DNA from 2 places in the Pseudomonas sp. MC6 genome. Region 1 is predicted to be linked to the other one. Evidence: riboswitches for the same ligand, from Rfam matches in the RefSeq annotation. Region 1 holds a riboswitch; the other holds the start of a gene.
The links. A riboswitch is a leader RNA that binds a small molecule or an ion and turns the genes downstream of it on or off. The one in region 1 is predicted to bind cobalamin.

Region 1 (3,407 bases):
TGCGGTTTGCGGTTCCATGAGCCGTGCTGGCCGATGAACGCGCCTTCCTTGAACTGCGCCGGCAGGGTGTTGCCCTCGGCGAAGCTCAGGCCCAACGAGGCGGTGTGCGGCCCGACCGCGTAATCCGGGGCGATGGCCTTGGCCACCAGGTCCGCGTTTTGCGGCGACACGCGGACATCAACATGCTGACCGTAGTAACTGAACGGCCAGCCATAGAATCCGCCGTCCTTCACTGAAGTGATGTAGTCCGGCACCAGATCACTGCCGATTTCGTCACGCTCGTTGACGGCTGTCCACAACGCGCCACTGCTGGGCTCCCAGGCCAGGCCGTTGGGGTTGCGGATGCCCGAGGCGAAGATGCGGTGATTGCCGGTCGCCCGATCGACTTCCCAGATCGCTGCGCGGCCTTCTTCCTTATCCAGACCATTTTCGCCGACGTTGCTGTTCGAGCCGACCGTGACGTACAGCTTGCTGCCGTCTTTGCTGGCGATGACGTTTTTGGTCCAGTGATGATTCAGCGTGCCGCCGGGCAAATCGACAACCTTGATTGGTTGCGACTTGATTTCGGTCGCGCCGGGTTCGTAGTTGAAGCGCAGCAAGCGATCGGTGTCAGCGACGTAAAGATCGTTGCCGACCAGCGTCATACCGAACGGCGAGTTGAGGTTCTGCAGGAACACCGTGCGCGTCTCAGCCACGCCATCGTGATCGGCGTCACGCAGCAAGGTGATGCGGTTCGGACTCGGCACGCCCGCGCCAGCCTTGCCCATGACCTTTTTCATCACCCAGCCGCGAATGCCACTGCTGTCATCAGGCTTTGGCGGGGCGTTGGTTTCCGCCACCAGCACATCGCCATTGGGCAAGACATAGAGCCAGCGCGGATGATCGAGGCCTTCGGCGAACGCTGCCACCTGAGTGCCAGCCGCCGCAGTCGGTTTGCCGCCTGCGGGCCAGCCGATTGCCGGGGCGATGTTCACCGTCGGGATCAGGGTCTTGTTCGGTTCGGGGAGTTTCGGTGACGGGCCGGTGCCGTCGGAGACTTGCAGGCTGGAGGTTTCACCGCAGGCGGCGAGTCCTCCGGCGAAGGCGATGACAAAAACGAGCTGGGGCTTGCGCATTGCTGATCTTCCCTATGAATGCATTCCTAATCATAGAGGAGGGCGCAAGCCCGATGGTTCAACTGCTCAGCCGCGGGCTTCCTTGAACAGCACGGCGATGCCCGGGTGATAGTTGCCCGCTTCGCTGCGCAATTTGCGGTAGGCGTAGGGGAAATACCAGGCGACGGCACAGGTGTGTTCCTTTTGCAGATCGTCGACCATGTCCTGCAACTCTTCGGGGCTGGCGCTGTGCTGGGCTTTTTGCGGCGCGACAAACAGGCAGCCGAGCTTGAGGTCGCTGGCATAGCTGATGCGTTTGGCATCGTTGGTGATGTCCAGCAGAGCTTGGGTCAGATTCAGGTTGGTAACCTTTGGCCAGCGTTGCGTGGCCTGAATGAAAGCGCGGTCCTCAGCACCGGCGAGAAACAGATCGGCGCGGGCATTGCGCTCGCCTTCTTCGTTCTGTTTGCGCGTGGCAGTGTCGTTCAAAGTGACCAGCTCGGCCATCCACGCCGCCGCCGAGAGCAATCCGAGATTGGCTTTCTCGTCATGCCAGTAAGGCGTGTCGCTGTCGCCGCGCACGGCGTTGTAACGGTCGATACAGTCAAACCAGCGTTCAAGCACCGGGCGCAGGAATTCCAGGCGCGGGTTGCTGATGATCATGCCTTGCATCGTCATCATCCTTTATTGTTGTAGTGGGCGTTTCGGAAAAAGCATGGCTCTTTGATATCACTTGTATCAGTGTGGCACAAGATTGGCGTCAGAGAATTGATCGACGGCAGTTATTCGCTCGATGGCCGCCTCTTTAATTGACGCTCCACCCCCAACCCTCTAACCTTCGCGGCTTGTTTCAGGTGCTCTGTGACCTGCGTCGACAGAGTGAAACAGGGAAGCCGGTGAGGGTTGTCTTCGCACGAAGAACCACCACGATCCCGGCGCTGCCCCCGCAACGGTAAATGAGTGAACACTGCGTCGAATGCCACTGCTCAAAGCGGGAAGGCGCGCAGTCAGGCCAACGCCGCTCATGAGCCCGGAGACCGGCCTGATCCATCCAGCGGCATCACGGTGGGCGATGCCAGGCTTTTTGCCGTCTATTCTTGTGCCTGCCCGCCGTTATCCAGCCTCAACGGAGAGCTCCCCCATGACTGATTCCCCCGAGCGCGACGAACGCCATCTGGCGCGTATGCAACGCAAAAAAGCCGTGATCGACGAACGCATCGCCAACTCGCCTGACGAGTGTGGCCTGGTGCTGGTGCTGACCGGCAACGGCAAAGGCAAAAGCAGCTCGGCGTTCGGCATGCTCGCCCGCGCTATGGGCCACGGCATGCAGTGCGGTGTGGTGCAGTTCATCAAGGGCCGCAACAGCACCGGTGAAGAACTGTTTTTCCGCCGCTTCCCCGAGCAAGTTCGCTTCCATGTGATGGGCGAAGGCTTCACTTGGGAAACCCAGGATCGTCAGCGCGACATCGCCGCTGCCGAAGCCGCGTGGGCAGTCTCGCGCGAACTGCTGCGTGATCCGTCGATCGGTCTGGTGGTGCTCGATGAATTGAACATCGCCCTCAAACACGGCTACCTCGATCTCGATCAGGTACTCAGCGATCTGCAGGCGCGTCCGCCGATGCAGCACGTGATCGTCACCGGTCGCGCGGCCAAGCCGGAAATGATCGAAATGGGCGACACGGTCACCGAAATGGGCATGCTCAAACACGCCTTTCAGGCCGGCATCAAAGCGCAGAAAGGCGTCGAACTTTGAATCAACCACGTCACTGCCCGGCGGTGCTCATCGCCGCGCCGGCTTCCGGTCAGGGCAAGACCACCGTCACCGCCGCGCTCGCCCGTTTGCATCGCAATCAGGGGCGCAAAGTGCGCGTGTTCAAATGCGGCCCGGACTTTCTCGACCCGATGATCCTCGAACGCGCCAGCGGTGCGCCGGTGTATCAACTGGACATGTGGATGGTCGGTGAGCAGGAAAGTCGTCGCCTGTTGTGGGACGCCGCTGCCGAGGCGGATCTGATTCTGATCGAAGGCGTGATGGGCCTGTTTGACGGCACGCCGTCCAGCGCCGATCTGGCGCGGCACTTCGGTGTGCCGGTGCTTGGCGTGATTGATGGGACGGCGATGGCGCAGACTTTTGGTGCGTTGGCGCTGGGCCTGGCGAAGTATCAGCCGGATTTGCCATTTGCCGGCGTGCTGGCCAATCGTGTTGGCACTTTGCGCCATGCGCAATTGCTCGAAGGCAGCCTGACTGAAGGTTTGCGCTGGTACGGTGCGTTGTCGCGTGAGACTGGCATCGAATTGCCGAGTCGTCACCTC
Region 2 (3,407 bases), 1.9 Mb from region 1:
ACATGGCGCTTCCCTCTGGAATGTCAGTGGGTGAATCGAGCGCATGAAAACCCCTGCGGGTCGGGCTCGCAGAGGTTCGAACAGCGCCCGCCCACCGCGGGTTTGTTATGTTCAGCGACGCACAAGGTGCGGGCTGTGTGTTGCGGGCCGGTCTCCGGGCTCACGAGGGGTTGGTGTCAGGCCGACCTGCAAGCGTCTCCTTCCCATGCCGCACGGGCACAGTGGTTTTGACGCTTCGCTCGCTTACCGTTGCGGGGGCAGCACCGGACTGACATGGGCTTGAGTAAAGCACATGATTCACCGGTTTCCCGTTTCACCCTGTGAAGGGCACCCGTAACAAGTTGTGTAGGAGAGCATGGGGGTGGGGTTTTGGTCAATTTTTGGGTGTATATCCGTTGCTGCGGGTGTTGCTGATTAGGGTTCCGCCCTTACGGCGGGTCACTTTTTCCAGACGCCGAAAAAGTAACCAAAAAGGCTTGCCCTGACGTTCGGCCCGCTCGCTGGGGCTCGGGGTTCCTTCGCTCCGGGATCGATCCGGGCGCAGCGCCTACGGTTTGCTTCGCTGCACCTCCTCTCGCTGTGTTTGGCTGCGCCAAACGGTCGCTGCGCTCCCACGCCCGGATCAATCCCTCCACTCAGCCTTCCGATGTCGCCCGTGGATCAAGATCAAGAGCAGGCGAGCTGACACTCGGCCTATTGAGTGGTGAGGAGCGGGGCGCGTTCGGCTTTTGATTTGCGTTGTTGCTGCCCCTCACCCCAGCCCTCTCCCGAGGGAGAGGGAGCCGATTGGTAGGTGCTTCAAAATGTGCGTTCCACTCGGTATTCCACGTCGGTGTACCTCTTCCATTCCACGCAATCAGTCCCCTCTCCCTCCGGGAGAGGGCTAGGGTGAGGGGCTTTTGATCTGTTTCAGAATCTGAGTTCGACTCGGTATTTCAAGTCGGCGCATCTCTCCCAAACACCACGATCAGTCCCCTCTCCCTTTGGGAGAGGGCTAGGGTGAGGGGCTTTTGATTTGGCTTGTGATCTTGCTTTGGCTTTGGTTTTTGATCTTTTACCCCTTCGGAAGGCCGAGCGAAGGTGTTCATCCGGGGTTAGGCGCGCAGCGCCGTTCGACGAAGTCGAACACATCGAGAGGAGGTGCAGCGAAGCAAACCGTAGGCGATGCCCCCGGATGGACACCGTAGCGAGGGAACACTGAGCCTCAGCGAAGTGCCGTACGCCGGGGCAAAGCCTTTTGGTTCCTTTTTGGCGTTTGAAAAAGGGACTCGCTGTAAGAGCGAAACCGCCAGCAGCCAAAACCGCAGCAACGGATATGCCCCCAATCCAAACATTGACCCATAAGCAAGCCATGCGTAGCCTTGCGCATTCGAGGTTCTTCGGCCGTTGCCGAAGCTAAGAAGGGAACGCGGTCAATGCCGCGGCTGCCCCCGCAACTGTGAACGGTGATGTTCGCTGCCACGCCACTGCCAGCTCAATCGATGAGCCCGCGGGAAGGCGCAGCCAACGCCAGGCCCAGCGCCTGAACGCCGTCAGCCAGGAGACCTGCCTCGTCACAGATTCTCAATTCAACCGGGCGGGGTGATCCGGTGGCGAACTCTCCGGGCGCGCACGTGCGTTGCCGGTTCTCGTCCCGTATGCCCGCCGCTTGCCAAAGGGCATACCGATGAAAACACTGGCCAAACTTCCCGTCACCATCGTCACCGGCTTCCTCGGCTCGGGCAAGACCACATTGCTGCGGCACATGCTCGACAACGCGCAGGGCCGTCGTATCGCGGTGATCGTCAATGAGTTTGGCGAGTTGGGCATCGACGGTGAAATCCTCAAGCAATGCACCATCGGCTGCACCGAAGAAGAAGCCACCGGCCGCGTTTACGAACTGGCCAACGGCTGCCTGTGCTGCACCGTTCAGGAAGAATTCTTCCCGGTGATGCGCGAACTGGTCGCGCGTCGCGGCGACCTCGACCACATCCTCATCGAAACCTCGGGCCTGGCCCTGCCAAAACCACTGGTGCAAGCGTTCCAGTGGCCGGAAATCCGCAGCGCCTGCACCGTTGACGCGGTGATCACCGTGGTCGACAGCCCGGCCGTAGCCGCTGGCACCTTCGCCGCGTTCCCGGATCAGGTCGACGCCCAGCGCAAACTCGATCCGAATCTCGATCACGAATCGCCGCTGCACGAACTGTTCGCTGACCAACTGGCCAGCGCCGACCTCGTCATTCTCAACAAGGCCGACCAGACCAGTCCGGAAGATCTCGCTCGCGTGCGCGCTGAAGTCGCCGAAGAGCTGCCACCGGCGGTGAAAATCATCGAAGCCAGCAACGGCCGTCTGCCGCTGGACGTGCTGATCGGCCTTGGCGCCGGTTCCGAAGAACACATCGACAGTCGCCACAGCCACCATGATCATCACCACGGTGAAGGCGATGACGACCACGATGACCACGATCACGACGCCTTCGATTCGATCTCCATCGAACTGCCGCAAGCCGATGAAAGCCTGCTGCTCGACGCCCTGACGCAACTGGTGGTCAAGCACGGCATCCTCCGTGTCAAAGGTTTCGCCGCCATCCCGAACAAGCCAATGCGCTTGCTGATTCAAGGCGTCGGCACGCGTTTCGACAAGCACTTCGACCGTCAGTGGGGCGCCGATGAAGCGCGCGTCACGCGTCTGGTGTTGATCGGTCAGGAACTCGACGCCGCCCAACTCGAAGCGCAACTGCGCGCTGCGCTCAGCGTTTAAACCATGCACCTGCTCAGGACTCAGCCCGGCGGATTCGTCTCGGATGACAACATTGCCGACCTTGGACAAACCCCCGCCGAGCTGGTGATCCTGTGCAGCGGCGACTCCAGCCTGGCGCTGCTCGCCGAAGCCGCGCAGCAGTTGCCGGAAGATTATCCGAGCCTGCGTCTGGCCAATCCGATGCAGGTGCAGAATCACGCCTCGGTCGATCTGTACGTCGATGAAGTGCTGCGCCACGCCAAGGTGATTCTGATTTCGCTGCATGGCGGCATTGCCTATTGGCGCTATGGTGTCGAGCGGCTGGTCGAGCTGTCCGAGCGTGGTGTGCAGTTGATTCTGGTACCGGGCGATGACCGTCCCGATCCGGAACTCAGCGACTTGAGCACCGTCAACGCCGAGGAACGCGACCGGCTCTGGCAATTCCTGCGTCAGGGCGGCATGGGCAATGCGCTGGATTTCTTCCGCTGTCTGGCCAGCCGTTGGCTCTCCCGCGATTACGCCTGGGAAGAACCGCAGACCCTGCCGCGCACGGCGATTTACCACCCGAATAAAACCAGCGCCGCACTGAGTGACTGGCAAGCCGAATGGCTGCCGGAAAACCCGGTGGCGGCGGTGCTGTTTTACCGCTCGCATTTGCAAGCGGCGAACACCGCGTTCATCGATGTGT

Region 2: linked by a shared signal. The riboswitch ahead of cobW (cobalamin biosynthesis protein CobW) and the one ahead of cobO (cob(I)yrinic acid a,c-diamide adenosyltransferase) in region 1 are both predicted to bind cobalamin.

What each region holds. Positions count from the first base shown of each region.
Region 1 is NZ_CP186504.1:3,170,334-3,173,740, reverse strand. Features, by position in the region: gene ACOYXE_RS14130 (PQQ-dependent sugar dehydrogenase) at 1-1,115, opposite strand, end outside; gene ACOYXE_RS14125 (hypothetical protein) at 1,182-1,766, opposite strand; cobalamin riboswitch at 1,930-2,154, shown strand; gene cobO (cob(I)yrinic acid a,c-diamide adenosyltransferase) at 2,236-2,847, shown strand; gene ACOYXE_RS14115 (cobyrinate a,c-diamide synthase) at 2,844-3,407, shown strand, end outside.
Region 2 is NZ_CP186504.1:1,289,885-1,293,291, forward strand. Features, by position in the region: gene ACOYXE_RS05920 (CbtB domain-containing protein) at 1-4, opposite strand, end outside; cobalamin riboswitch at 129-350, opposite strand; cobalamin riboswitch at 1,356-1,567, shown strand; gene cobW (cobalamin biosynthesis protein CobW) at 1,667-2,740, shown strand; gene cobN (cobaltochelatase subunit CobN) at 2,744-3,407, shown strand, end outside.